Regions from separate parts of the Mesorhizobium sp. M0830 genome, predicted to be linked through region 2. Evidence: riboswitches for the same ligand, from Rfam matches in the RefSeq annotation. Region 2 holds a riboswitch; the other holds the start of a gene.
What was found. A riboswitch is a leader RNA that binds a small molecule or an ion and turns the genes downstream of it on or off. The one in region 2 is predicted to bind S-adenosylmethionine.
Positions count from the first base shown of each region.

Region 1 (15,293 bases), on a different contig from region 2:
GATCGACATAGCGCTGGAAGTACCATTGCCCCATCTCGGTCGGGGTAGGCTTGGTCAGCGCCACGTTGCGTGCAGTGCGGGGGTTGAGGTACTGGCGCACCACGAAGATCGTGCCGCCCTTGCCTGCGGCGTCGCGGCCCTCGAACAGCGCCATCACCCGTTTGCCGGTCGACTGCAGCCACGCCTGCGCCTTGACCAGCTCGATCTGCAACTTCTCGAGCGTCTCGTCATACTCCTCGCTGTTCATCTTCTTGTCGTAGGGATAGCCGCCGGCGGTGAGCTTGTTGTCTTCAACCCAGTCGGGAAGCGTGGGGTTTTCGATGTCGAACTCCCGTTCCTTGCCATCGACCCTGATCTTCAGCGGCCCCGAAGTCGGTGCAGCTGAAACTTCCTTGGTTTTTTTCATCGAGACGAACCCTTTCCAGCTTCCGGACTCATGCTATTGGGAGTGCTGCAGCGCCGCGCCCGCCTTGGACGGGCAAAGGACGCTGTAGCACTTTTGATTTGCGCATGATCCTTTCAGAAAATCGATCTCCGATTTTGGGTCATGTGCTGGACCGGTCCAGCGGAAGGTTCCGTCGCCCTACAACCGAGGGGCGAAGGCATGGGGTGCGGGCGCGCGAGAAATGGCTGACCTGGACGCAGAGCAGAGAAGCATCGCGCAGACCGTAGCCACCCGGCTGTGGAACGGCCGTTGGCCGCTTGCGGCCGGTGTCGTTGCGGTTGTCGCTGTTTATGCCTTGGCCGCGATTTCAGCCTATGTCGTCCTCGCGGCACTGCTCATGCTGCTTGCTGCGGCAATGCTGCCGCCCGCCGGCACGCGCCGGTCCACCGAGAGCGGCTCCGCCATCGAGGCCACCGGCTTGCAGCGGCTCTCCGGTGAATATCTGGCGGCCGCCGTCGCCGATCCGCTGATCATCTCCGACCGGACCGCCACCATCGTCCATGCCAATGCCGCCGCCTTCGCCGCCTTCGGCGGGATCGCGCCGGGCATGTCGCTGTCGTTGAAGTTCCGGGCGCCGGAAATGCAGGCTCTGCTGGATGGCGTGCTGTCGGGTGATGTCGCCTCCGATGTCGTCGACTACACGGAGAAGCTGCCGGTCGAACGGGCTTACCGGGTGAGCGCATCCTCGGTCGGTCACGCCACTGATCTCTACGTGCTGGTGTTCAAGGACCAGAGCGAAACGCGCAGGATAGACCGCATGCGCGCCGACTTCATCGCCAACGCCAGCCACGAACTGCGCACGCCGCTCGCCTCCATCGCCGGCTTCATCGAAACGCTGCGCGGACCGGCCCGCAACGACCCGGCGGCGCGCGATCAGTTCCTGCAGATCATGCAGAGCCAGACCGGTCGCATGGCGCGTCTGATCGACGATTTGTTGTCGCTGTCGCGGCTCGAAATGAAGCCCTATTTGAAGCCTGGGACCGAGGTCGATCTGCGCGAGACAGTCGACAGCGTCATCGATTCGCTCGGACCGCTGGCCAAGGAAAACGGCGTTGCCATCGAGCGGGACTATGCCGATGGGCCGCTGGATGTACCCGGCGATCGCGACGAACTCTTCCAGGTTTTCGAGAACCTCCTGGAAAACGCTTGTAAATACGGGCAGTCGGGCGGGCGCGTGATGGTGTCGATCACGCACGTCGATGCCGGCTCGGAGCCCGGCATCGACGTGACCATCAGGGATTTTGGCCCCGGCATTCCCGAGGAGCACATTCCGCGCATCACCGAACGCTTCTATCGCGTCGATGTCGAGACCAGCCGGACCCATAAGGGCACCGGCCTCGGCCTATCGATCGTCAAGCATATCCTGACGCGCCACAACGCCAGGCTTTCGATCAAGTCCGAGGTCGGCAAGGGCGCCGCCTTCACGGTTCATTTGCCGACGCATTGATATCGCCCTAGTTTTCGAGGGGACGGTTTCTTTTTTCTGTCATCCGGCTAGCGTATCAGCGGGGATTCGAGGAAACGACTCAAAAGACACCCCGTGGGAAGGCATATTGCCATGCAGTCCGTGCACATCGTCAGCGCCTATGACGACGAGCTGAAATATCTGTCGAAGCGCATCGCTGCGATGGGCGGCCATGCCGAGCGCATGGTCGAGCAAGCGATCGCCGCGTTGGTCAATGCCGATCCTAGCCTGGCCGAGAAGGTTATCCGCGACGATGCCGTGCTGGATGAAGGGCAACGCGAAATTGACGATAAGGCGATCATCATCATTGCCAGGCGTCAGCCGATGGCGACGGATTTGCGCGAGATCGTCGGGACCATTCGCATCTCCGCCGACCTCGAACGGGTTGGCGACCTCGCCAAGAACGTCGCCAAGCGGGTGGTCGCCGTCACCGACGGACGCCAGCCGACCAGCCTGTTCCGCGGCCTTGAGGCCCTGGCCAACCTTGCGCTGGCCCAGCTCAAGGAAGTGCTCGATGTCTACGCATCGCGGTCCGTGGAGAAAATTGGCTTCGTTCGCGACCGCGACGACCAGATCGACGCTATGTACACGTCGCTGTTTCGTGAGTTGCTCACCTACATGATGGAAGACCCGCGCAACATCACGCCCTGCACGCATCTGCTGTTCTGCGCCAAGAACATCGAGCGTATCGGTGATCACGCCACCAACATCGCCGAGACCATCTACTATACCGTCACAGGCGAGCAGTTGCCGGCTGAGCGGCCCAAGGGCGACAAGACCGACAAGATAGGCCTTTCCGAGACGCTGCCGGGGAAGTGAACGGCCGCCTCTCGAACCGGCGCACGAATTAAGCTAAGCTTTCCGGGCTTTGCCTCTATCCTCGTCCGCGGATTTGCTTCGGGAGGTCGTGATGGAAAACGTTCGGAACCTGATCCCGGAGGCTGCGTCGGCTTCCGGCATCATCGCTTGCGGCGTCTACACGGCCGGACGTCGCATTGCCGACATCCCCATCGAGGAAGCCGGCGAATGGGCAAAGAAATCCGGTCATGTCGTCTGGATTGGCCTGCTCGAGCCCGACCGCAACCTGCTGCTGCGCGTCCAGGCGCAATTTCACCTGCATGAGCTGGCGATCGAGGATGCCGAGCACCCGCACCAGCGGCCGAAGATCGAGCAATATGGCGATGCCTTGTTCATCGTCGCCCGCACCGCGCAGCTGATCGACGGTCGGGTCACCTTCGGCGAGACCCATTTGTTCGTCGGCAGCGGCTATATTGTCAGCGTCAGGCACGGCCCCTCGACGTCCTATGCCGCCGTTCGTCAGCACTGGGAAAGCTGCCCGCATTCGCTGGCCAAGGGGGAGGATTTCGTCCTCTACGCCATTCTCGATTTCATCGTCGACAATTACATGCCGGTGCTCGAGCAGATCGAGGACGAGGTCGAGGTGATCGAGGACAGGGTTTTGCTGAAGCCGATGACCGGTCCCGACATCGAGCGGCTCTATATGCTGCGCCGCGACCTTTTGCGCCTGCGCAACGCAGCGCTGCCGCTGGTCGAAGTCTGCCGTCGGTTGACCAGTGCCGAGCTGCCACAGATTCATACAGCCATGCACCCGCTGTTTCGCGACGTCACCGATCACATTCGCACCGTTCAAGAGAAGATCGACAGCCTGCGCGAGGTGCTGGCGTTCGCCTTCGAAGCCAGCCTGCTGGTCGGCCAGAGCCAGGAAACGGCGATCTCCAAGAAGCTCGCCTCCTGGGCAGCCATCCTGGCGGTGCCGACGGCATTCGCCGGCATCTACGGCATGAATTTCAGCGATATGCCGGAACTGAAGATGGAATACGGCTACCCGATGGTGCTGGCCACGATCGCGCTGATCTGCACGTTCCTCTACTGGCGATTTCGCAAGAATGGGTGGCTGTGAAAGAGGGCGAATAGCGAATAGCGAATAGGGTGTGGCACAAAAGACGGCTTGCTTCCTGTCACAGAAGCCAGCCGTTTCTATTCGCTATTCGCTATTCGCTATTCGCTATTCGCTATTCGCTATTCGCTCAGCGGCTCCGCCGCCGCTCCGATGCCGGCTGGAACGCCACGCGGGCGTGGTACTTGCAGTAGGGACCGGTTTCGGCGGCCTCGTTGCCGCAGAAATGGAAGTCCTCCGAAAGCGGATCGCCGTTCGGCCATTTGCAGGTCCGCTCGGTCAACTCGACGAGTTGTAGATGCCGCGAGATCGGCAACACGACATTCTCGACCGGGCGGATGTAGTGGCGTGCCACCGGTTCGGCGTCGAACTGCGTCTGCAGGGCCGTCGCGCCGATCGACGTCGTGACGTGACGCACAGCAGTTGCTGCGCGCGATACCGATTTCTGAACGGTCGCCCCTTGCGTCGCCTTCTTTTGGCGTGCCGGCGTGGCGGTCGAACGGCCGCGGCCCGACAGTTTCAGCCGGTGCACCTTGCCGATGACCGCGTTGCGGCTGACCCCTCCAAGCTGCGCGGCAATCTGGCTTGCGCTCAGACCCTCCGACCACAATTTCCTGAGAAGTTCTACCCGCTCGTCAGTCCAGTTCATGAGACCGCGCTCCTGCTAAGCGTGCGGCAATCGGAATCCACTCCCGACCCGGCAACATTTACCGGGGCAGACACCACATATATCTGGTGATTAGGTCCGCCGCACGAAATCTAGTTATTTCTCGACTACAATTACCTTATGCGCTGACTCGGTGACAAGAGTCCCAAGTGCAACACGAATCGGTTTTTTCGGTTTTCCCCAACTTGCCCGGTCGCTTATGAGCCGGCGTCTCGTCAGAGGGCTTGCCGCGCGCCACTACGCGACGTTTTCGTTGACTTCATGGCCGAAAAACACGATAAGCCGCACAAGCCGCCGCCTTGGCGGCTTTTTTGATTTTCCGGTACCGGAGACGCATATAATGAGCGGTTCGGCGCTTTACGAGACCTTTGCTCGAGCACCCCTGGCCTTCGACCATGGGGAAGGCACTTGGCTGGTTACCGACAAGGGCGAGCGATATCTCGATTTCGCTGGCGGCATCGCCGTCAATTCGCTGGGCCACAGCCATCCGCATCTGGTCGCCGCACTCACCGAACAAGCAGCCAAGCTGTGGCATGTCTCCAACCTCTATGAGATTCCGGGGCAGAGCCGGCTGGGCGAGCGGCTGGTCGACGCCACCTTCGCCGACAAGGTGTTCTTCACCAATTCCGGCGCCGAGGCGCTCGAATGCGCGATCAAGACGGCGCGACGCTACCATTTCGTCAACGGACATCCCGAGCGCTTTCGCGTCATCACCTTCGAAGGCGCGTTCCATGGCCGCACGCTGGCGACCATTGCGGCGGGTGGTCAATACAAGTACCTCGAAGGTTTCGGACCCAAGGTCGAAGGCTTCGACCAGGTCGGCTTCGATGACATCGACGCCGCCGAAAAGGCGATCACGCCAGAGACGGCGGCGATCCTGATCGAACCGGTGCAGGGCGAGGGCGGAATCAGGCAGGTGCCGACGCAATCGCTGAAGCGGCTGCGGCAATTGTGCGAGCAGCACGGGCTGCTCTTGATCTTCGACGAGGTCCAGTGCGGCATTGGCCGTACCGGCAAGCTGTTCGCGCATGAATGGGCCGGTGTCACCCCCGATATCATGGCGATCGCCAAGGGCATTGGCGGTGGCTTCCCGATGGGCGCCTGCCTTGCAACCGACGAAGCGGCCGTCGGCATGACCGCAGGCGTGCATGGCACCACGTTCGGCGGCAATCCACTGGCCATGGCGGTCGGCAACGCCGTGCTCGACGTGGTGCTGGAAGAGGGCTTCCTCGAGGACGTCCAGCGCAAGGCGCTGCTGATGAAGCAGGGGCTCGCGTCGGTCGCCGACGAGTTTCCCGAGGTCATCGAGGACATCAGGGGTACCGGGCTGATGCTCGGCCTCAAATGCGCCATGCCCAACACCAAGGTGAACATGGCATTGCGTGACCAGCACCTGCTGGCGGTTCCGGCCGGTGACAACGTCATTCGCCTGTTGCCGCCGCTAACCGTCACCGACGCCGAGATTCACGACGCGCTCAACCGCATCCGCGCCGGCGCCAAGGGCCTGGCGGAGGCGATCGCCGCCGCCGCCGCGAAGTAATCCCGGAACCATTGCTGATGTCAGTTCGCCATTTCACCGATCTTTCCGCTGTCTCAGAAGGCGATCTGCGCCTGATGCTGGACGATGCGGTGGTGCGAAAGGCCCGCCTCAAGGCTGGCGAGCGCACCAAGCCGCTCGAAGGCAAGGTGCTGGCGATGATCTTCGACAAGCCGTCGACGCGCACGCGCGTCTCCTTCGACGTCGGCATGCGCCAGCTTGGCGGCGAGACCATCATGCTGACCGGCACCGAGATGCAGCTCGGCCGTTCCGAGACCATTGCCGACACCGCCAAGGTGTTGTCGCGTTATGTCGACGCGATCATGATCCGCACCACGTCGCATGAGCGGCTGCTGGAGCTGACCGAGAACGCTACCGTTCCGGTGATCAACGGACTGACCGACGATACCCATCCCTGCCAGCTGATGGCCGATATCATGACCTTCGAGGAACATCGCGGTCCGGTCGCCGGCAAGACCATCGCCTGGACCGGCGACGGCAACAATGTGCTGCATTCGCTGCTCGAGGCCTCTGCGCGCTTCCGCTTCAATCTCAACGTCGCCGTCCCCGAGGGCAGCGAACCGGCACAAAAGCATATCGACTGGTCGCAGGCGCATGGCGGCAAGCTGCACTTCACCCGCTCGCCCGAGGAAGCCGTCGACCAGGCCGACTGCATCGTCACCGATTGCTGGGTGTCGATGGGCCAGGAGCATCGCGCCCGTGGCCACAACGTGTTCTCGCCCTACCAGGTCAATGCCAAGCTGATGGCCAGGGCCAAGCCGGACGCGCTGTTCATGCACTGCCTGCCGGCGCATCGCGGCGAGGAGGTGACCGACGAGGTCATCGACGGGCCACACTCGGTGGTCTTCGACGAGGCGGAGAACCGGCTCCATGCCCAGAAGGCCGTGCTCGCCTGGTGCCTCGGCGCTTGATCTCTGGGAGCTTGATCTCCGGGCGCGTGATGCCTATTTGCGCCGCATCACGCAAATCAAGCGCGTTTCGACGCATGCTCCCGAGAGGGCGGCATGGCCGCGCCCTGGAGCTTTGTTATGTTGGAAACCTATCGAGTGACTGAACATCACCCCAAACTCGGCGAATTCGGCTACGCCGGCGACGATCATGTCGTGCCCTTCGAAGTCGGCCCGCTCGACGTGCGCGGCCGCACCGTCCAACTCGGGCCGATGCTCGATGCCATCCTCAGTCGCCACGATTATCCCGAGCCGGTCGCGCGGCTGCTGGCGGAGGCGTGCGTGCTGACGGTGCTGCTCGGCACCTCGCTCAAATTCGAGGGCAAGTTCATCCTGCAGACCCGCACCGACGGGCCTGTCGACATGCTGGTCGCGGATTTTTCCACGCCCTCGGCGCTGCGCGCCTATGCGCGTTTCGATGCCGACCGGCTGGAGGCGCTGGTCGCGGCGGGCGAAACGTCCCAGCAGACTATGCTCGGCACGGGCGTGCTGGCGCTGACCATCGATCAGGGCGCCCACACGCAGCGCTATCAGGGTATCGTCCAACTCGACGGCGAGACGCTGGAAGATGCGGCGCGCACCTATTTCCGTCAGTCGGAGCAGATTCCGACCGATCTCAGGCTGTCGGTGGCCAAGCTATTGACGCCCGGCCTGGGCGGCACCCGCGAGCAGTGGCGCGCCGGTGGCATCCTGGCGCAGTTCCTGCCGCAGTCGCCCGAGCGCATGCGCGTGCCGGATCTGCCGGGCGGCGATGGCGATCCGCGCGAGGAGATCCACGATCCGGCCGACAATTCCTGGCACGAGTTGCTGGCGCTGCTCGGCACCATCGAGCCGACCGAACTGATCGATCCGACGATCGGCGCCGAGCGGCTGCTCTACAGGTTGTTCCACGAGCACGGCGTGCGCGTTTTCGGCGGCGTACCGGTCGCCGACCTGTGCTCGTGCTCCCGGGACAAGATCCGCGGCATCCTCGAGGGTTTTTCCGCCCAGGAGATCAAGGACAGCACAGAGGACGGCGGCATCCACGTCGCCTGCGAATTCTGCTCGAAGCAATATGACTTCGACCCGGCGGAGTTTGCGGCGCAGTAGAGAAAAACACGCCTCGCCGGCTGCCTTGCGGCCGGTGAGGCAAATTAATTCACCGTCCGCCGCATCCCCGGCAGGTCGAGTGAAAATGCGGGGATGGCGATGTCGAACGTCTCGCCCCGCTTGTTGCGCATCGTGTAGTGCCCAACCATGATGCCGGACGGTGTTGAGAGCGGGCAACCGGACGTGTACTGGTAGCTGTCGCCGGGATTGAGTTCGGGCTGGTCGCCGACGACGCCAGGGCCGCGTACCTCTTCGACCCGGCCAGTGCCATCGGTGATGTGCCAATAGCGCGACAACAACTGGACGGAATCGTCCGACTGATTGTCGATCGTTATCTGATAGCCCCAGACATAGCGGTTCTCGGACGGATCCGAGCGATCCTCCAGATAGAACGGCCTGACCTGCACTTCGATGTTGCGCGTGACGGCGCTGTACATAAGCGGCTCCAATACAATCCGGTAACTTTCGGCGCTCCGTGGTGGCCGGTCAACGGTGCGCGTCCTATCGTCGCGGTCTGAAGGGCAGGTGCCGGCAAAGAATGTCATTTAAGTGACACATGACAATGATCAATGATGGTGTGCGCCGATCAATGCCGCGCGACTCGGGCGCTCTGTCGAACTGTTGAGATCAGTCGTCATGCCGGCTAGATTGTTCTGGCGGGCCGGTTTTCTGGAGTTACCGGATCTCGATGGAACTCACTCTCGTAGTCGCCACGCTTTCAATTGCTCTCATCCTCTCAAATCTCGCCAGCATCGTGCTTGCGGCTTCGCGTCTGAAACGTCGCCACGCTATGGCGCCGCCGGCCGGCAAGCCGCGGCCGGTGTCGATCGTCGTGCCGTCGCGTGGCGTTGAGCCGTTCACGCTCGAGACGCTGGAGCGCGCCTTCTCGCTCAACTGGCCGCGTTACGAGCTGATCTTCTGTGTTGCCCATGCCGACGATCCAGTAGTCAGGCTGATAAACAGGGCGATTGCCCGGTTTCCCAAGGTGCCGGCCCGGCTGCTGGTCGGCGACGACCGTATCAGCGCCAATCCGAAGCTCAACAATTGCGTCAAGGGCTGGGAAGCGGCGCGGCACGATTGGGTTGTCCTGGCCGATTCCAACGTGCTGATGCCGAAAGACTACGTCCAGCACCTGATGGCTGCATGGCGACCCAATACTGGCCTTGTCTGCTCGACGCCAATCGGCTCGCGACCGGCCGGCTTCTGGGCTGAAGTCGAATGCGCTTTCCTCAACACGCTGCAGGCGCGCTGGCAATACGCGGGCGAGGCGCTTGGACTTGGCTTTGCCCAAGGCAAGAGCATGCTCTGGAACAAGCCGATCCTCGATGCCAATGGCGGCATTCGCGCGCTGGCCGCCGAGATCGCCGAGGATGCCGCCGCGACCAAGCTGGTCAATGGCCTCGGCCTGCGCGTCAATCTCGTCGCCGCGCCCTTCGAGCAGCCGCTCGGCCGGCGCACATTTGGCGAGATCTGGTCGCGCCAAGCCCGTTGGGCGCGCCTGCGCCGCGTCACCTTTCCGCTGTTCTTCGCGCCTGAAATCCTGACTGGCGCGGTGGTGCCGCTGGTGCTGGCGCAGATTGCGGCGGCAAGCGCCGGCATCAGCCCCTGGGCAACCGCCATTGCCGTGCTGGCGGCCTTCTACCTTCCCGAGTGCGTCCTGGCCTGGTCAAAGGGCTGGTGCCTGTCGCCACGCATGGTCGCGGCGATGGTAACGCGCGACCTGATCCTGCCTGCGATGTGGGCGCGCGGCTGGCTCGGCGGTGCCGTCGAGTGGCGCGGCAACGCGATGACCATCGGCACCAAGGCGGCCAAGCTGGAAGAGACGCCATCCGGCGCCTGAAAGCCAAAGGCTTGCTATTTGGCCTTCAGCGCCTGCGCGATATCCTCAAGCAGATCTTCGGTGTCTTCCAGGCCAACCGACAGTCTGAGCGTGCCCGGCCCGATGCCGAGTTCGGCGCGCGCCTCATCGCTCAGGTTCTTGTGAGTTGTCGTCGCCGGATGGGTGATCAGGCTCTTGGCATCGCCGAGATTGTTGGAGATCAGCACGATGTCGAGCGCGTTCTGCAAGGCGAAGGCCGCCTGCTTGCCGCCTTTGACATCCAGGCAGATCAGCGTCGAGCCACCCGACATCTGCTTCTTTACGACATCAGCCTGTGGGTGATCGGCGCGGCCGGGATAGATGACTCGGGCGATTTCCGGCCGCTCGGCCAGGAAATCCGCGATCTTGCCGGCGCTTTCCGTCTGCTGGCGCACGCGCAGCGGTAGCGTCTCCAGGCCCTTTAGCAGCGTCCAGGCGTTGAAGGGCGACAGGCTGGGCCCGGTGTGGCGGAAATAGTCATGCAGGTTCTCGTCGATCCACTTCTTGTCCGACAGGATGACGCCGCCGAGACAGCGCCCCTGGCCGTCAATGTGCTTGGTCGCCGAATAGACGACGATGTGGGCGCCGAGTTGCAAGGGCTTCTGTTGCAGGGGCGTGGCAAAGACGTTGTCGACGATCAGCCTGGCGCCGATCGAATTGGCGAGCGAGGCAACCGCGGCGATGTCGATCACTTCCAGCGTCGGGTTGGTCGGGCTTTCCAGAAAGAACAGCTTGGTGTTCGGCTTGACCGCCTTTTCCCAATTGGCGATGTCGGTGCCGTCGACCAGCGTCGCCTCGATGCCGTATCTTGGCGCCAGCGTCTCGACCACCCAGCGGCAGGAGCCGAACAGGGCACGGGCCGCCACGATATGGTCGCCGGCCTTGGCGCTGCACAGAAGCGCTGCCGTTACCGCAGCCATACCGGAGGCGGTAGCTCGGGCGTCCTCGGCACCCTCGAGCGCGCACATGCGCTTTTCGAACATGTCGACGGTCGGATTGGCGTAGCGCGAATAGATGAAGCCCGGCTCCTCGCCCTTGAAACGGGCTTCGGCGGCCTGCGCCGTTTGATAGACGTAGCCCTGGGTGAGGTAAATCGCTTCCGACGTTTCGCCGAAACCGGAACGCAGCGTTCCGCTGTGAACGAGTGCCGTTTGAGGCTTCCAGTTGCGCTTGTTGGTGCTCATCGCTCTTCTTCCAGACACAAAAAAACCGGCCGCGAAAGTCGCAACCGGTCCATACGGCCTTGCGGCCCGACGGTCCTTTAGCGACTTGTTTAACGTGGCTGCAAGCCGACCGGCCAAATCACCACGGGATAACGACCCTTTAGACCCGCGCCACGCTTGCGTCAATTGCCGGCTTGATTAAGAGGTTTGTACCAGCGGCGTTGCAGCGGAGTCAGCTTTGCGGCAAACAGGCATTCTTCCCGATCAGGACATTTCGGCGCTCTTCCAGTCCGGCGCGCTGAAGTCGGCGCGTGCGCTCGATGCCGACCAGATCCAGCCGGCCAGTCTTGATCTCCGGCTCGGCGACAAGGCCTGGCGGGTGCGTGCCTCCTTCCTGCCAGGTCCCAACCACAAGGTTTCGGAAAAGCTCGACCGGCTGAAGCTGCATGAGATCAATCTGACCGAGGGCGCGGTGCTGGAGACCGGCTGCGTCTATATCGTGCCCTTGCTCGAAAGCCTGGCATTGCCAGCCAACATTTCGGCCTCGGCCAATCCCAAGAGCTCGACCGGGCGGCTCGACATCTTTACCCGTGTCATGACTGATCGCGGCCACGAGTTCGACAAGATCGCCGCCGGCTATCATGGCCCGCTCTTTCTCGAGGTCAGCCCGCGCACCTTCCCGATCGTCGCGCGCACCGGTTCGCGACTGTCGCAGATCCGTTTCCGCACCGGCAATGCGCTGCTGTCGGAAGCCGAACTGCATCAGTTGCATCGCGCGCAGATATTGGTCGCGACGGAGCCGCCCAACATTTCCGGCGGCGGCATCGCGCTGTCGATCGACCTGAACGGCGATCAAAGCGGTCTGGTCGGCTATCGCGGCAAGCATCACACCGGTCTCATCGATGTCGACAAGCGCGCTGCGCAGGAAGTCGTCGACTTCTGGGAGCCGATCCACAAGAGCGGCGCTGGCGAACTGGTGCTCGACCCCGATGAATTCTACATTCTTGTGAGCCAGGAAGCGGTGCATGTGCCACCGCTCTACGCCGCCGAGATGACGCCCTTCGATCCGCTGGTCGGCGAATTCCGCGTCCACTACGCCGGCTTCTTCGATCCGGGCTTCGGCCATTCGGCGTCCGGTGGCACCGGCAGCCGGGCGGTGCTCGAAGTGCGCAGCCACGAAGTGCCGTTCATCCTCGACCATGGCCAGATCGTCGGCCGGCTGGTCTACGAGCACATGCTGAAGCGGCCGCAGGCGCTCTATGGCACCGATCTCGGCTCCAACTACCAGGCGCAGGGTTTGAAGCTGTCCAAGCATTTCCGCCCCGCGCGCTGAACCCATTACCCCCAGGCAAAATACTTGCCTGCGCTGCCTCGCCATGCTTGGCTGCCTTTCTGGTCGTCAAGCTGGCGGCGTTCAAGGGGAACCAAGAAAATGCAGATTTCGAAATGGATCATATCGGCAGCAGGCGCTGCCATGCTGGTGATGGCGGCTGGCTCTCTGTCGGTGCAGGCAGCTGAGAAAATCAAGATCGGCACCGAGGGCGCCTATCCGCCATTCAACACCATCACCTCGGATGGCAAAGTCGAAGGCTTCGATATCGACATCGCCAACGCGCTGTGTGCGCAGATGAAGGTCGAGTGCGAAATCGTCACTCAGGACTGGGATGGCATCATTCCAGCCCTGCAAGCGAAGAAGTTCGACGCCATTATCGCCTCGATGAGCATCACCGAGGAGCGCAAGAAGCAGGTCTCCTTCACCAACAAATACTACACGACGCCGCTCGCCCTGGTGGCGCCGAAGGACAGCGACCTCACCTCGACCGAACCGGCGGCCCTTGCAGGCAAGACAGTCGGCGCCCAGGCCTCGACCACGCAGGCCGACTATGCCCAGAATACCTATGGCAAAGCGGGCGCCGAGGCCAAACTCTACCCGACCCAGGAAGAAGCGATCACCGACCTGACCAACGGCCGGCTTGACGCCGTGATCTCGGACAAGTTCGTGCTGATGGACTGGCTGAAGAAGGCAAGCGAGGGCTGCTGCAAGCTGGTCGGCGACGTCAAGGGCACGGAGACACAAGCCGGCATTGCCGTCCGCCTGGAAGACACGGCACTGCGCGACAAGCTCAATGCTGCCATCGACGCGATTGTCGCCGATGGCACCTACAAGAAGATCCAGGCCAAGTATTTCGACTTCGATATCTATTGAAGCAGCAATCTCCCCACTTGAGGGGGAGATGGCCGGCAGGCCAGAGGGGGTCGGCTCGACCGGATGCAACCTTCTTGCGACAGATGGAGGTTGGCGCTTTACGCGAGGCACCCCCCTCTGTCGCCTTTGGCGACATCTCCCCACGAGGGGGAGATCACCCTTTCAAAGCGCCTTTACCGCCACCTTCACCGGCTGTTCGATCTCGAGCGGATTGCGCAGCGGCAGGCCGAAATCACTGGCCTCGATCTCGAACACGTCGCCTGGCTCGGTCTTGATGCCGTCGGCGAAGGACAGTGTCGCCGTGCCGAACATGTGCACATGCACGTCGCCTGGTTGGCGGAAGGCGGCATATTTGAAGTGGTGATGCTCGAGATTGGCGATGGTGTGGGACATGTTCGCTTCGCCGGACAGGAACGGCTTTTCCCACAGCACCTCGGTGTCGCGCACGATGCGCGAGGTGCCGCGGATGTCAGCCGGCAGGTCGCCGATCAGGATCTCCGGGCCGAACGAAGCGTTGCGCAGCTTGGAATGGGCGAGAAAGAGATAGTTCACGCGCTCGGTGACGTGGTCGGAAAACTCGTTCGACAGCGTGAAGCCGACGCGGAAGGGCGCGCCATCATCGCCGATGACGTAGATGCCGGCCACCTCAGGCTCTTCGCCGGCGTCGTTGGCGAAGGCCGGTGACAGGAGCGCCGCGCCTGGCGCCACCGCCATCGTGCCGTTGCCCTTGTAGAACCATTCCGGCTGCACGCCGATCTGGCCTTTCGCGGGCTTGCCGCCGTCCAGCCCCATGCGAAACATCTTCATGGAATCGGTCAGCTGCTCCTCGCCGTCGGCGCTGAGCTTCTTGTGCATGGAATCGCGTGTCGCGGCCGAACCCAGATGCGTTAGCCCGGTGCCGGTCAGGTGCAGATGCGCCGGGTCTGGATGGTTGATCGGCGACAGCAGCCGGCCCTTCTTATAGGCGGCCTCGAGATCGACCGTTTCGCCAAGCCCCTTGCGCTCGATCAGCGCGACGAGGCCGACGCCGGTGCGGGCGGCCTCCATCGCCAGCGAGTACACGCTGCGGGCGCCATTGATGATCCGGGTCTTGCCGCCGTTGCGGGCAACGACACGGATTGTCTCGGCGTCATCGAGAATCTGGGAGATCAGCATGATGGATCCTCTCTCATTTGTCTTGGCCCGGTTGCCATTTGGCAAACCTTAACCTGCGCGGCTCGGATCTCGCCGCGCCACGGGTTGAACTCTTCGTCCGGATTGCGCTCGCGGGCCTGGTCCTTGAAGGACTTCTTTACGCCGGCAGGTTTACCAGCAGCGCCGCGATCGTTTGCCTCCTGCTTGCCTCGCCTAAAACCTGTTCAAGCCTTGTTCTTGTTGTAGACGTCGAAGATCACGGCGCCGAGCAGCACCAGGCCTTTGACCACCTGCTGCCAGTCGACATTGACGCCCATGATCGACATGCCGTTGTTCATCACGCCCATGATGAAACCGCCGACAACCGCGCCGATGACCTGACCGACACCGCCCATCGCCGAGGCGCCGCCGATGAACACGGCCGCAATCACGTCGAGCTCGCTGCCGAGGCCGGCCGCCGGCACAGCTTGTCCCAGCCGCGCCGCTATGATCAGGCCGCCAAGCGCAGACAGCACGCCCATATTGACGAACACCATCAGCGTGAGCCGCTCTGTCTTGATACCCGACAGCTGCGCCGCCTTGGCGTTGCCGCCCATTGCATAGATGCGGCGGCCGATGGTCATGCGCTTGGTGACGAAGACGAACAGCGAGATCAGCACGCCCATGACGAGCAGCACCACCGGCAGGCCCCTGTAGCTGGCGAACTGGTAGACCAGGAACAGTGCCAGCGCGCTGCCAACCAGCGTCTTGATGACGAACAGGGGAAAGGGCTCGGCCTCATAGCCATGGCGTTCGCGTTTGCGTCGTGTGCTCAGCCCGAAATAGGCGTAGGCCAGCACAGCG
Region 1 covers NZ_JAMYOR010000013.1:32,140-47,432, reverse strand. Annotated here, with positions in the region: gene ppk2 (polyphosphate kinase 2) at 1-406, opposite strand, end outside; gene NKI20_RS10580 (ATP-binding protein) at 627-1,892, shown strand; gene phoU (phosphate signaling complex protein PhoU) at 2,004-2,729, shown strand; gene NKI20_RS10570 (magnesium and cobalt transport protein CorA) at 2,821-3,831, shown strand; gene NKI20_RS10565 (GcrA family cell cycle regulator) at 3,959-4,477, opposite strand; gene NKI20_RS10560 (aspartate aminotransferase family protein) at 4,836-6,035, shown strand; gene argF (ornithine carbamoyltransferase) at 6,053-6,964, shown strand; gene NKI20_RS10550 (Hsp33 family molecular chaperone) at 7,058-8,089, shown strand; gene apaG (Co2+/Mg2+ efflux facilitator ApaG/CorD) at 8,134-8,526, opposite strand; gene NKI20_RS10540 (ceramide glucosyltransferase) at 8,778-9,929, shown strand; gene NKI20_RS10535 (O-succinylhomoserine sulfhydrylase) at 9,944-11,131, opposite strand; SAM riboswitch at 11,189-11,266, opposite strand; gene NKI20_RS10530 (2'-deoxycytidine 5'-triphosphate deaminase) at 11,349-12,443, shown strand; gene NKI20_RS10525 (ABC transporter substrate-binding protein) at 12,543-13,316, shown strand; gene araD1 (AraD1 family protein) at 13,479-14,471, opposite strand; gene mmsB (multiple monosaccharide ABC transporter permease) at 14,675-15,293, opposite strand, start outside.
Region 1: another riboswitch for S-adenosylmethionine. It lies ahead of NKI20_RS10535 (O-succinylhomoserine sulfhydrylase); the one in region 2 lies ahead of metX (homoserine O-acetyltransferase MetX).

Region 2 (14,160 bases):
GCCGCCCCCGCCTTGGGATCGGTGGAACCGCCGTGGCGGTTGGCAATCATTTCGGCGTCGTCGAGCCTTGCGAGGTTCTTGCCGAGGTAGGTGTGGGCGGAAAGACAGTAGTTGCAGCCATTGACCTCGGCGACCGCGAGCGCGATACGCTCGCGCGTTGGCGCCGGCAGGCGGCCCCTGGCAAGCGCCCCAGACATGCCGAGGTAGCCTTCCAGCGCGGCCGGGCTGTTTGCAACCATCCTAAACAGGTTCGGCACGACACCGAGTTGCTTCTCGACAGCGTGCAGCATGGGTTGCGCGGCTGTTGGAGCGGCGGCAATGGATGACAGGGTAACGATGCGGGGCATGACGATTTCCTTTTGAGGTGCCCGTCTTATATGCATCCTTTCACATTGCGGATGTAGATGCCATAATTGCAATCTATCCTTCCAATTTCTGGAATAAACAATGGACCGCCTCGAAGCCATGTCCCTTTTCGTTGCCACGGTCGAGGCTGGCAGTTTGTCCGCTGCCGCGCGCCGTTCGGGCGTGCCACTTGCCACGGTCAGCCGCAAGGTCTCCGACCTAGAGCGTCATCTTCAGACACGCCTGCTGAACCGGTCGACGCGGCGGCTGACGCTGACCGATGCGGGCGACGCCTACCTCGCCGCATGCCGCCGCATTCTCGACGAGGTCGGCGAGGCCGAGCGGGTCGCCGGCGGCGAGTACAGCGCCCCGACGGGCGAATTGATCATCACCGCGCCGATCGTCTTCGGCCGCCTTCACGTGCTGCCAGTCGTCACCGCGTTTCTCGCCGCCTACCCGCAAGTGGACATTCGCCTGACGCTCGGCGACGCGATAAGCCATTTGGCCGAGGAGCATATCGATCTCGCAATCCGCATCGGCCGGCTGCCGGACTCGCGCATGGTTGCCACAGGGCTTGGCTCCATACGTCGTGTTGTCTGCGCAAGCCCCGCCTATTTGTCTGAACGCGGCACGCCGAAAACCCCCAGAGATCTTGAGACGCACAGCTGCATTACCTTTGAGGGTCTCAGTTCCCTCGCCACCTGGACCTTTTCGGTGGAGAAGACCGACCTTCCAATCCAGGTTCGCTCAAGGCTCCGCGTCAACACCGCTGAGGCCGCGATCGACGCTGCGATTGCCCGCATCGGGATAACACGGGTACTTTCCTACCAGATCGTAGCCGCTGTGCGGTCAGGAGCCCTCAGAGCGGTTCTCCAGGACTTCGAACCGCAGCCGTGGCCGGTAAATCTCGTACACGCCGGCCAGGGCCGGCTGCCGGTGAAACTGCGCGCCTTCCTCGACTTCGCCGCTCCTCGCCTGCGGGAACGCCTGGCGCAGGCGGCGTGGTGAATGAGCCGCATCGCCTTGTTTCCTTTTTCCCCGCGCTTGGTGTAACCAACGCTCACCTCCTCACCGGACCTCCCCCATGCTCTATGCCAGATCACTGACGTTCAATTTCGTCTTCTACGTCAACCTGATCATCCAGATGATCCTCTGGACCCCCTACTATTTCCTGTCCCCCCGTCACCGCGCCTGGTTCGTGCCGAAATTCTGGTCGCGCACCTCGATGTGGCTCTTCGACAAGATCGCTGGAACGAAGAGCGACATCACCGGCCAGGAAAACCTGCCAGCAGGCTCGTTCATCCTGGCGCCCAAGCACCAGTCGTTCTGGGACACGATCGCCTTCTTTCCCTTCCTCCAGGACCCGCTCTACATCTTGAAACGAGAGCTGACCTGGATCCCGTTCTTCGGCTGGTACATCATGAAGATGCGCATGATCCCGGTTAACCGCGGCAGCCGCTCGAAGGCGCTGAAGGCCGTGGTCGCCGCGACCAAGGAGGAGATGGCGCGCAACCCCCGCCAGCTCATCATCTATCCCGAGGGCACGCGCCGGGCGCCGGGCGACGAGCCGGCCTACAAATACGGCATCGTCGAAATCTACGCGCAGCTTGGTGTTCCGGTGGTGCCGGTTGCCCATGTCGCCGGCCTTTATTGGCCGCGCCGGAAATTCCTGCGCTACCCCGGCACGATCAGGGCACGCTTCCTGCCGCCGATTCCACCGGGCCTGAGCAAGGACGAATTCATGGCACGACTGATCGGCGAGACGGAGGCCGCCTGCGATCAGCTTCTCATTGAGGCATCCCACGAACCCAATCCGCCGGCCTTGCCGCCGACGGCGGTGAAGCGGTTGCAGGAACTCGGCGCGAAAGCCTGAGCGAAAACTCCCGGGCCAGTTTTCAACCAAACACTGCCAGCGCTGTGGTCAACACCAGCGTCACGGCAAAGACCAAATTGACGATCCGCGAGGGTGCCGGCTGGCGCAGGAAGCGCGCGAACGCTGCTCCCGCGACGAGCCACACGGCATGGATGGCGACGATCATCAGGGCGAGAACCGTCAGCCTCAGCCATGGACCGAGCTCAGCGACGCCTTGTTTCGACGAAGTGCCGGCGAACACGGCGGCGATCGCCACATAGGCCTTTGGGTTGGCGACAGCGAGAAGAAATCCGGCCAGCCATGTTGGGCGCGAAGCCTCGGCGGCGCGTGCCGCCAAGGGCGGCGCCGTAGCGATCTTGAAGGCGAGATAGAGGATGTAGACCGCTGAAGCGACGGCCAGCAGCGGCGCGTGCCGCGGCATCGACGTGAGCACCGCCATGACCCCGGTCGCCACGATCAGCAACACGGCGATCGTGCCCAGGATGATCCCCCAGGCATAGCGCAGCGAGTGGCGCAGGCCGAAGGCGGCCCCGACGGCGGTGACGCTTATCGTTGCCGGCCCTGGGCTGCCCATGACGATCGTGGCGGCAAGCACCAGCGCGACCAGCTGACGCCAAAGGTCCAGCTGCGAAAGAAGCGGCTCCGTCATCTGCACCTCTGCCTTGCCCCGTGCAAAGGGACGGTACGGCAAGACAAGAGGGTCGTCTTGGACGTTCGTGCGAGGAGCGGTCGCCGAAAGCTTCAGCCGCTCGCCTTGTCGAGTTCGGCCATATCGTCGGCGCTCAATTTCAGCGACGCCGCCTTGATCAAGCTGTCCATCTGATCGGGCCTGGTGGCGCTGGCGATCGGCGCGGTCACACCGGGCCGCGCGATCACCCAGGCAAGCGCGACTTCCGCTTGCTTGGCCGAATGCCTGGCCGAGACCGCGTCCAGTGCCGCAAGGATGCGATATCCGCGCGCGTTGAGATAGTCCTTCACACCGCCGCCACGCGGGCTCTGACCAAGATCGGCCTCGCTGCGGTATTTGCCGCTGAGAAAACCCTTGGCAAGACTGAAATAGGTGATGACGCCGATGTCCTCGGCCACGCAGAGATCACGCAGCGGGCCGTCGAAGGACGAGCGGTCGTAGAGATTGTATTCCGGCTGCAGCACTTCGTAACGCGGCAGGCCGCGCAGGCTCGCCACATCGAGTGCGGCGCGCAACTGGGCGGCGTCGAGGTTCGAGCAGCCGGCATAGCGGATCTTGCCCTTGGCGAGCAGCTTCTCATAGGCGCCAAGGGTTTCCTCGTAGGGCGTCGTCGGATCCGGCCAGTGCGACAGATAGAGATCGATGGTGTCGGTCTGCAGCCGCTTCAGCGATGCGTCGATGGCCTTTTCGATGTATGCGGCGGACAGGTCCTTATGGCCCTGTCCCATATCCGAACCGACCTTGGTGACCACGATGACCTTGTCACGATTGCCACGGTCCTTCATCCACTTGCCGATAATGGTTTCCGACTCTCCGCCCCGGTGGCCGGGCACCCAGCGCGAATAAGCATCCGCCGTATCGACGGCGTTGAGGCCGGCGCCGATGAAGCTGTCGAGCAGGTCGAACGAGGTTTTCTCGTCGGCGGTCCAGCCGAAGACATTGCCGCCCAGAACCAGCGGTGCGATGGAAAGATCGGTACGACCGAGACGGCGTTTCTGCAAGGCATATCTCCGGAATGATTGGGCGGGCGAATGCTGCCCGCGGGCTGAGGTTCGGAGCCTAAGCTAGGTCTTGGCCGAGCGAGGTCAAAGGCCTGGCCGCCTTTTTCCGCAGAGCCAGCTTCACAAAGGCGCGACCCGCCTGGCGACTTCCTCCAGCCAATGGTCGCGAATGCCTAGCGCCTCGAGATGCTCCAGTGTGCTGAGCACATAATCCTCGTTGACGCCGGACTGGCCGACCGCGCCACGCACCATGGCCGCCGCCTCCGCCTCGTCGAGCGCGCCGGCATACTGCTCGTGCTGGCGGTCGACGATATAGGCCACCGCCTCGACAGTCCGGCCCCCGTCGAGACGAATCTTGAGCAAGCGCTCGAGATAGACATTGGTGACCAGCTCGCGGTCGCGCAGATAGGTGATGACCTCGTCGCGCAAGTCGCCGGGAACACGGAACGCCAGGCCGACGCAGGAGCCGCCACGGTCGAGGCCGAGCACCAGCCCCGGCCGTTCACGCGTGCCGCGATGCACGAAGGAATAGACGCAGAGCGACCGGCGATACCCATGCAGGCGCGCGCGCTGTGTCTCGACATGGGCGAAACCCGGCCGCCAGATCAACGAACCATAGCCAAACACCCAAAAATCGCCCATATCGCCGCGCCTGATTGCAAAGAATGTCAACACCGTACCGGGACCGGAGTTTTTTTAGCCTGTCCCGTCTACCTATTCGTCTCTGTCTACCTATTGTCGGCGGGATCGACTGTCCGTCCGCAACACCCATGCGTTAACGAGAGCCAAAGCATGACGTCAAGTGACGAACGCCAGCCGAGTAACCTTCGCCGCTTGTTGTGGCTTGTCACCTTCGTCGTGGTGCTGTTTGCCATCTACAGCGGCGGCTGGTTCTATCTGGCTGACCGGGTGAGGAGCGAGGCCGACAAGGCGGTTGCCACGCTGAACAAAACTGGCGTCGAAGCCGGCTGTGCCAACCTCCAGGTCAGCGGCTATCCCCTGAGCTTTACGGTCTCCTGCGACAATTTGGCTTACGAGGACGATGCCAGCAACGTCGCCGCTTCGGCCGGCAGTTTCAACGCAGCCGCCCAGATCATCCAGCCTCTGTCACCGGTTGCCAATCTGCGCGGCCCGCTCAGGACTTCCGTGCCAGGCATGGCGCCGCTGTGGATCGACTGGGACAATCTGCAGGCCAACGTCAAATTGTGGTGGCCGCTACCGCAGCGGATTGCCCTGGAGGCGGAGGGCCTGTCCGGCCAGACCGATCCGGCCGACGATACCGATCCGGTGCAATTGTTCAGCGCCGGCAAGGCGGCTGGCCAACTGCAGCCGAATGGGGCAGACATCGACTATCTCGGCAGTTTCGGCGATCTCGAGATCGACCCCGGCGCGATCGGCGGGCGCGTGCTGCCGGCGCTCGATGCCAGCGGCGACGCGACGCTGAAGAACGGCATTGCACTGATCGGCACGCAGGTGAAAAGCCTGCGCGGCCAGGCAATCGAAATCCGCAACCTCTACCTGTCGTCGGGCACGGCGCGCATCACCGTTTCAGGACCGCTTTCGGTCGATGCCGAGGGCCTGATCAACGCCGATCTGATGATCAGGCTAAAGGACCCGAAGGCGGTGGCTGCCATCCTCGGCGCCGCCATACCCGAGCAGAAAAGCCAGATCGAGCAGGGCTTTTCTGCCCTGGCGGTGCTCGGCAACGAACCGTCGATGCCGCTGAAGGTGGTCAAGGGCAAGGCCTCACTCGGCTTCATCCCGCTGGGCAAGATCAAGCCACTCCATTAAGCGTCCCTGTATGAACAGACCGGCAAAACTTCTGAGCGTCGGCGCGCTGACGCTGGACACCATCCTGCGTGTCGAGACACTGCCGCTGCATCAGGGCAAGTTCATCGCCTCCGACGGCGTCCAGATCGCCTCGGGCATGGCCACCAGTGCTGCCTGCGCCGCGCACCGCTTGGGCGCCGAGGTGTCGCTGTGGGCTAGTGCGGGTGACGATCCCGTCGGCGACCATCTCGTTGCCGCGATCGAAGCCGAAGGTGTCGATTGCGCCTATGTCCGCCGCGTCGGGGGCGCTCGCTCGGCGCTGGCCTCGATCCTGGTCGATGCGCATGGCGAGCGCATCATCGTGCCGTTCTATGACAGACTTGCGCAGGCCGATCCCGAAGGCTTGCCGCTCGCCGACCTCTCCGCATTCGACGCCGTTTTGGTCGATGTCCGCTGGCCGGGCGCGGCAGCACTTGCCCTCAACGCCGCGCGCGCCATCGGCCGGCCGGCGATCCTCGATGCCGACACCGCGCCGCTGGAGGTCCTGGAACAGCTGTTGCCGCTCGCCACGCATATCGTCGCTTCGGAGCCGGCGGCGCGCATCGTCTGCGGCCAGGCGCTCGACCCGGAAACGGCTTGCGCCGATCTCGCCAGCCGCACCGACGCCTTTGTCGCGGTGACTGGCGGCGCGGCGGGGAGTTGGTGGCACGACCGTTCCGCAGGCTGTGTGCGTCATGTCGCGGCGCCGAGAATCAAAGCGGTCGACACATTGGCCGCCGGCGACGTCTTTCACGGCGCCTTCGCCGTCGGCCTGGCGGAGGCCATGTCTGTCGAGCAGGCTTTGCGCTTTGCCAGTGCGGCCGCCGCGCTCAAATGCCTGCGCTTCGGCGGCAGGCTTGGCGCGCCGAATAGAGCCGAGACGCTGGCGATGGTTGCGGCGACCTGGCCGGCCTGAAACAAATTTAAGTCTTGGCCGGGTGTTCGACCGCCTGGCGGCCAAAATCGGGCACGTCGATGTCCTGGCCGGCCTCGATGATCGAGCGGCGCACGGCCCGGGTGCGGGTGAACAGGTCGAAGAGTTTTTCGCCGTCACCCCAGCGGATCGCGCGTTGCAACGACGCCAGGTCTTCCGAGAACCGCGCCAGCATTTCGAGGATTGCATCCTTGTTGTGCAGGCATACGTCCCGCCACATGGTCGGGTCGGAAGCGGCAAGGCGGGTGAAGTCGCGGAAGCCCGAAGCCGAATACTTGATCACCTCGGACTTGGTTACCGACTGCAGATCATCGGCGGTGCCAACGATATTGTAGGCGATGATGTGCGGCAAATGCGAGACGATGGCCAGCGTCATGTCGTGATGCTGAGGATCCATCGTGTCGATGTTGGCGCCGCAGCGGCGCCAGAATTCCGACAGCCGTTCCAGCGCGTCCGGGTCAGTATCGGGCAGCGGCGTGAAGATACACCAGCGATTGTCGAATAGGTCGGCAAACCCGGCATCGGGGCCGGATTTCTCTGTGCCCGCCAGCGGATGACCGGGAATAAAGTGGACGCCGGCTGGCACATAAGGCTGCATCTGCGCGATGACAGATGCCTTGGTCGAGCCGACATCGGTGAGGATCGCGCCCGACTTCAATGAAGACGCAATTTCCTCGGCGATCGCGCCGGACGAGCCGACCGGCACCGAGACGATGACCAGATCGGCATCCCGGACCGCTTCGCTCGCATCGGTGGTGTAGGAATCACCGAGCCCAAGTTCTCTCGCTCGCGCCAGCGTCGCGGCACTGCGGGTCGAGATGGCTACGCGGCCAGCCAGCCCCTCGCGGCGGATGACGCGGGCCAGCGACGAGCCGATCAGGCCGATGCCGACCAGCGCGATCTTTTCAAACATCGGTGATGTCATGGTGTTCTAGCTTTTCAGGAATGTCGTGAGTGCGGCGACAACGCCGCGATTGGCCTCTTCGGTGCCGACGGTCATGCGCAGCGCGTTGGGAAAGCCGTAGCCGGAAACGCGCCGCAATATGTAGCCGCGTGCCGTTAGGTAGTCGTCCGCGGCCGCTGCCGAATGTTTCTGGTCGTCAGGGAAATGAATAAGGACGAAATTGCCAACGCTGGGCGTTACCCGCAGCCCAAGCTTTGTGAACTCCTCGCTCAACCATGCCAGCCAGGTCTCGTTGTGCGCGACGCTGCGCTCGACATGGGCGCGGTCGCGGATCGCCGCGATTCCGGCCTCGATCGCCGTTGCATTGACGTTGAAGGGGCCACGCACGCGGTTGATCGCGTCGACGATGTGCATCGGCGCGTACATCCAGCCGATCCGCGCCCCACCAAGGCCGATCTTCGAGAAAGTACGGGTCATCACCACATTCTCGGCGCTGCCGACCAACTCGATGCCGGCTTCGTAATCGTTGCGGCGGACATATTCTGCATAGGCCGCGTCGAGCACCAGAAGCACGTGCCTTGGCAGACCGGAATGCAGCCGGCGCACCTCCTGGAACGGCACATAGGTGCCGGTCGGGTTGTTGGGGTTGGCGAGGAACACGATCTTGGTGCGCGGCGTGACGGCGGCCAGGATGGCGTCGATGTCGGCGCGCTCATCTTTTTCCTTGATCGTCACCGGAACGGCACCCGCCGACTGGATGTAGATCTTGTAGACCATGAAGGCGTGTTCGGTGATGACGGCCTCGTCGCCGGGCGCCAGATAAGTCTGCGCCAGGAGGCCGAGGATCTCGTCGGAACCGTTCGAGCAGACGATGTTGGCCGGGTTGAGACCGTGCACTTCGGCGATCGCTTCGCGCAGCCGCCTGGCGGTGCCGTCGGGATAGACATCGAGCTTTCCGGCAATCTCGCGCGCGGCTTCGATCGCTTTTGGCGAGGGACCGAGCGGGTTCTCGTTCGACGAAAGCTTGTAGACCTTGGCGACGCCGGCAGGCGCCGTGCTCTTGCCCGGCACATAGGCGTCGATGTCCATGATGCCCGCGCGCGGGGTTGGACGTGCCTTGTCCGGTGTCTGGCTCATGTCGCAAAATCCGTCGAGAACGCTTCCTCAGGGAAGCCGCAGCGGAAATACAAGCCGTGGCCCGCAATGTCGAGAGGTGACCGCCTCCGGACAAGGCTGGCCGTTGACGCCGGCCTGCCGCAGCCCTAGAAGGGGTACGAACTACCGTGGTGATTTGGCCGGTCGGCTTGCAGCCACGTTAAACAACTTGCTAAAGGGCCGTTTGCATCCTGTAACCGGCTTTGCGACTGCAATGCCGGTTTTTTATTGCCCGCGCCGGCCGGACACCGCATCGGCGACGATTTTCGAAAAGCACGGTGCAGGGATCAAGGTGTGAGATGGATGCAATGGCCGCTCTGCGTGCTCGCAAAACCAACAACGAGGCCGACCAGCCGTCGAGCCCGGTTTTGCGTTTTGGGCCTGACAAGCCGCTCAAGCTCGACGCCGGCACGCTGCTGTCGCCGTTCCAGATCGCTTACCAGACCTATGGCACGCTGAACGACGCCCGTTCCAATGCTATCCTCGTCTGCCACGCGCTGACCGGCGACCAGCACGTCGCCAGCACCAATCCGGTGACCGGCAAGCCGGGTTGGTGGGAAGTGCTGATCGGCCCCGGCAAAATCATCGACACCAGCCGCTTCTTCGTCATCTGCTCCAACGTCATCGGTGGTTGTCTTGGTTCCACAGGCCCGGCCTCGACCAATCCCGCCACCGGCAAGCCCTATGGGCTTGACCTGCCGATCATCACCATCCGTGACATGGTGCGCGCGCAGCAGATGCTGATCGACCATTTCGGCATCGAAAAGCTGTTCTGTGTGCTCGGCGGCTCGATGGGTGGCATGCAGGTGCTGGAATGGGCGTCGAGCTATCCGGAGCGCGTCTTCTCGGCGCTGCCGATCGCTACCGGCGCGCGCCATTCCTCGCAGAACATCGCATTCCACGAGGTCGGCCGGCAAGCTGTAATGGCCGATCCGGACTGGCATGGCGGCAAATATTTCGAGCACGGCAAACGCCCGGAAAAAGGCTTGGCGGTGGCGCGCATGGCCGCCCACATCACCTATCTGTCGGAGGCCGCGCTGCACCGGAAATTCGGCCGCAATCTGCAGGATCGCGAAGCGCTGACCTTCGGCTTCGACGCCGACTTTCAGATCGAAAGCTATCTGCGCCACCAGGGCATGACCTTCGTCGATCGCTTCGACGCCAATTCCTACCTCTACATGACCCGGTCGATGGACTATTTCGACCTTGCAGCCGACCATGGCGGCCGGTTGGCCGACGCTTTTGCCGGTACCAAAACCCGTTTCTGCCTGGTGTCCTTCACGTCGGATTGGCTGTTTCCGACCGAGGAGAGCCGCTCGATCGTGCATGCGCTGAACGCCGCCGGCGCCTCGGTGTCCTTCGTCGAGATCGAGACCGATCGCGGCCACGATGCCTTCCTGCTGGACGAGCCGGAACTGTTTGCCGCCATCAACGGCTTCATCGGCTCGGCGGCCCGGGCGAGAGGGCTCAGCGCATGACCCTGGAAAGTTGCGGACTGGTCTGTCCAGGATCATGCTCCACGCAGGAGGCGGCATCATGAGTGTCAACCGCGACCAGCGCGTCGACCTCGAGGTCGTCGCCAATCTCATCCCGCCGCAGTCCCGCGTGCTCGATGTCGGTTCGGGCGACGGCTCGCTGCTCGAATTGCTGCAGGACACCAAGCAGGTCGACGGCCGTGGGTTGGAGCTGTCGCAGCGCGGCGTCAACGAATGCGTGGCGCGCGGCCTCTCGGTCATCCAGGGCGATGCCGACAAGGATCTCGAATTCTATCCCGACAAGGGCTTTGACTTCGTCGTCCTGTCGCAGACGCTGCAGGCCACCCGCAACCCGAAGCTGGTGCTCGACGAACTGCTCAGGATCGGCAACCGCGCCATCGTATCCTTCCCCAATTTCGGCCATTGGCGGGTGCGCCTGTCGCTGTTCATCCAGGGCCGCATGCCGGTGACAAAGGACCTGCCCTATTCTTGGTACGACACGCCCAATATCCATTTCTGCACCATCCGCGACTTCGTCAATCTCTGCGACGAACTCGGCGCGACGGTGGAGAAGGCGACGGCACTCGACGCCAACGGCCAGAAGATAGGTCTGTCGATGCCGTGGTGGTTCTGGAATTTCTTCGGCCAGCAGGCGGTGTTCTTGCTGAAGCGGTAGCTGTGTTAGCCATGCATCTTTTTCGAAGAGGCCCTCTGCCCGTTGAAACTCCACCGGACGTTCTGGCTGGGATAAAGGCCGGGATTCTGATCTGCACGTCACCTCGGAGCGGCAGCAACTATCTCGCCGAGTTGATGGCAGGTGCGGGACTTGGCAAACCTCTCGAGTGGTTCGGCGGCCGCCGCGTTCTGGAACTGCCCAATTATCCGCGAAATCCCCGTGCTCAGGTTTTACGGGCACTGAAGGATGGACGCTCCCCCTCGGGGATCTACGCAGTCAAAATATTTGCAAGCCAGTTTTCGCAAGTATCCAAGACTGTGGACCTCCCGGCCAGCCTTCCAGCGCTGCGCTACGTCCGCTTGACCCGCCGCGATCTTCTTGGCCAGGCGATCTCTTGGACACGCGCCCGTCAAACGGGACGATTCCGCTCTACCGAGAAAGGCCAGAATTCACCACGCTACGACGGCCCAGCCATCGCAGAATCGCTTAAGAAAATCGGACTGGAAAATCTCGCGTGGGATGTCTGGCTTGCAAAGAACGGATTGCCCTTCCTGCCATTGACGTATGAGGAAGTCTTGGCAAACCCACAGACCTGCCTTGAGAAAATTGCGCATCTGGCCGGCACCCACATCACTTTTGGACCTGCGTCGGCCCTCAATTCCAGCCTTGAGGTCCAAAGAGACACAATCAATATGGAATGGAGGGAGCGCTTTCTGTCGCAGTACTCTGCCCTCTCAAAATTCCAGACCATCAGTCATCGAATTCGGGGGCTTCTTTAAGAAGCGGCGTGAAGTCCCAATTTTACCGCAAAGACAATACGCAGATTGTGCCGGACAATGGCGAAAACGCTGCCGGTTGATCAGCACGGATTGCCTTTACATCGCGACGAGGCGACTATATTCCCCCTGGTTGTCGATAGATATTTGGGGCCGGGATGGTTGAAGAACGCGCAACATACTCGCTCGTCATGGAAATGGAAAACGCCAAGTCCATTGACTGGGACGAGATCGGCGTTGGACTGAAGGCTTTGGCGCGGGAAATCGCCGCAGTTTCCGCGAGCGGCCTGGCGCGACCGACGGTTGTTATCTCTCACGGCGCGGCAGAGTCGGAAACAGATGCGCTGCATCGTAAAATCGCGGCTGAAGCACCGCAGTTGGGTCAAGTCTCCAACCTGATCTTCACAGCTTTCCCCGGAGGCCGATACTACGACCTGAAGAACAATGGCATGCTGGCAGCTGACGGAAATATCGTCATCTTTATCGATTCCGACGTCGTGCCGGAACCAGGCTGGCTGCCGGGTTTGCTCGAGCCATTCAAAGACCCCAAAATTATTTGTGTAAACGGATACACATATCTTTCGCACGATGATTTTTTTTCAAGAACGTTTGCCTTGATCTGGTTTTTTCCGATGGCCCACGGAGACAGTCGGTTCGCGTCGAAGCGGGCGATGAACGCAAACAACGTAGGGTTTCGGCGCGAATGGATCGTCAGTCATCCTTTCCCGAACCATAATGGCTTCAAGGTTTCCTGCACGTTGCTGATGCGCGAACTGCTGCGTGAAGGCCACAAAATTCATAATGTCAACGCACGCGTCTACCACTACTCACCGCGGGGCTGGCGGTTCTTTTACTGGCGGGCCCTGGTTACAGGCCGCGACGCCGACCGAAAGTTCGTGGCCCTCAATTCGCCTAGTCGCACGCGACGGGTAGCCAAGTCTTTCAGCCGTTGGTTCACCATGTCGTGGCGCACAACACGACGCATTGTGGGCCATGCTCGGGAGACAGGGATGCCGCTTTGGCAAATTCCATTCTCCCTGATTGTCGGTCAGGTATTTTACAGCTTGGCATTCTGGGGCCAGTTTAGCTTCGCTGCCGGCATAGTTCGCGACGAAATCGAGACCGTGCCCGACTATATCGGGCACAGCTAGCCGATTTATCGCATCTTTGAGCCGTGCCCCCAACGTTGCATTGATTTGGGACCAGTCAACTATTCCAGAATATCCGTCGCCTTGTGCGGATGTTCGACCCCGTCGGCGAACACCACATCGGCCTCCGAATTATCCGTGCGTAGTGCGAGTGTTGCCTGGTACGCGGGCGAGTTGTACCAGCCATGCACATGCTGCCTGTCGGGAAATTCGATGATGATCAGGTGGCTGGGCCAGTCGTTCTCGATCACTTCCAGATCGCCGCCATGAACCAGAAAATGACCGCCGAAAGGTTCCAGCGCGGCATCGATCTTCTGCAGATATTCGACGATCTGCAGGCCCATCGTGGCCTGGCGCATATGGGCAAGGGCGTAGGCGGTCATGACTGTACTCCCTTGTTATCGAAACCGCGTTGCCGGCCTCGCAAGGGCAATCTGACCGAAAGCCGAGCACAAAGCGATTACGTCCGAGGTAATGGAATGCATGCTATTCTGACACGCGGACCGCTTCTGTGGTGATTCGCAAATGCTCTGTTCGGCAATGCTGTTGCAAATGGAGCGCTAATAACCGGAATTCGTTGGCTTGCGCGGCTCGAGTATCGGTAAAGTGGATGACTTGGGCACCTGGTTTTTGTAGCGTCGGATCGACTACGGGATATCGCGGAAAGGAAGTTCGATCCATTCGACCGTTCCAAGAATTGAAAAGTCCTGGATAGACGCGCAACTCTGCGCAGGAAACAGCTGACACGACATGGCCGGGATCATGGATCCAACACCTCTCGTTACCGTCATAACGCCGACCCACAACCGGCGCGAAACGGTGTTGCGCGCCGTGGAAAGCGTGCTTTCCCAAAGCATGCCAAGACTCGAGCATATTGTCGTTGACGATGGCTCGACCGACGGAACCGAGGCGGCACTTGCCCGCATTCAAGACCCGCGGCTGATTTATGTCGGTGCGAAATGGCGAGGCGCCAATGCCGCCAGGAATGCCGGCATCGAGCGGGCGCGGGCGCCCGTGGTGACATTCCTCGATTCGGACGACGTTTACCTGCCGCACCGGCTTGAACGAACCCTGGCCCGCTTCGACGACAATTCCGCACTTCAGGTATTGATCAGCTCTTTTGTGTCCCTGAAGGGCAATCGCGCCACCAATTGCGTCAATCGCGATGCGTTCGTGAGCCCGACGATGCTGGAACGGACGCTGGTCGCACAGACGATCTTCATCGCCGGCTCCGCGATAACCGCTCGCCGCGAGGCCTTGCTGGGCATTGGCGGTTATGACAGCGACATCACCCGGATGCAGGACCGGGAATTGCTGCTGCGGCTAGCGCGCCGTCATGGCGCTCGGTTGTCCGAAGACATCGACTGGACGAAATA
Region 2 covers NZ_JAMYOR010000098.1:817-14,976, forward strand. Annotated here, with positions in the region: gene NKI20_RS32100 (carboxymuconolactone decarboxylase family protein) at 1-347, opposite strand, end outside; gene NKI20_RS32105 (LysR family transcriptional regulator) at 448-1,353, shown strand; gene NKI20_RS32110 (lysophospholipid acyltransferase family protein) at 1,430-2,218, shown strand; gene NKI20_RS32115 (LysE family translocator) at 2,241-2,867, opposite strand; gene NKI20_RS32120 (aldo/keto reductase) at 2,960-3,907, opposite strand; gene NKI20_RS32125 (gamma-glutamylcyclotransferase) at 4,028-4,549, opposite strand; gene NKI20_RS32130 (DUF2125 domain-containing protein) at 4,700-5,698, shown strand; gene NKI20_RS32135 (sugar kinase) at 5,709-6,632, shown strand; gene NKI20_RS32140 (prephenate/arogenate dehydrogenase family protein) at 6,640-7,575, opposite strand; gene hisC (histidinol-phosphate transaminase) at 7,582-8,691, opposite strand; SAM riboswitch at 8,828-8,905, shown strand; gene metX (homoserine O-acetyltransferase MetX) at 9,018-10,187, shown strand; gene metW (methionine biosynthesis protein MetW) at 10,246-10,860, shown strand; gene NKI20_RS32160 (Stf0 family sulfotransferase) at 10,809-11,639, shown strand; gene NKI20_RS32165 (glycosyltransferase) at 11,795-12,787, shown strand; gene NKI20_RS32170 (DUF1330 domain-containing protein) at 12,847-13,167, opposite strand; gene NKI20_RS32175 (glycosyltransferase family 2 protein) at 13,535-14,160, shown strand, end outside.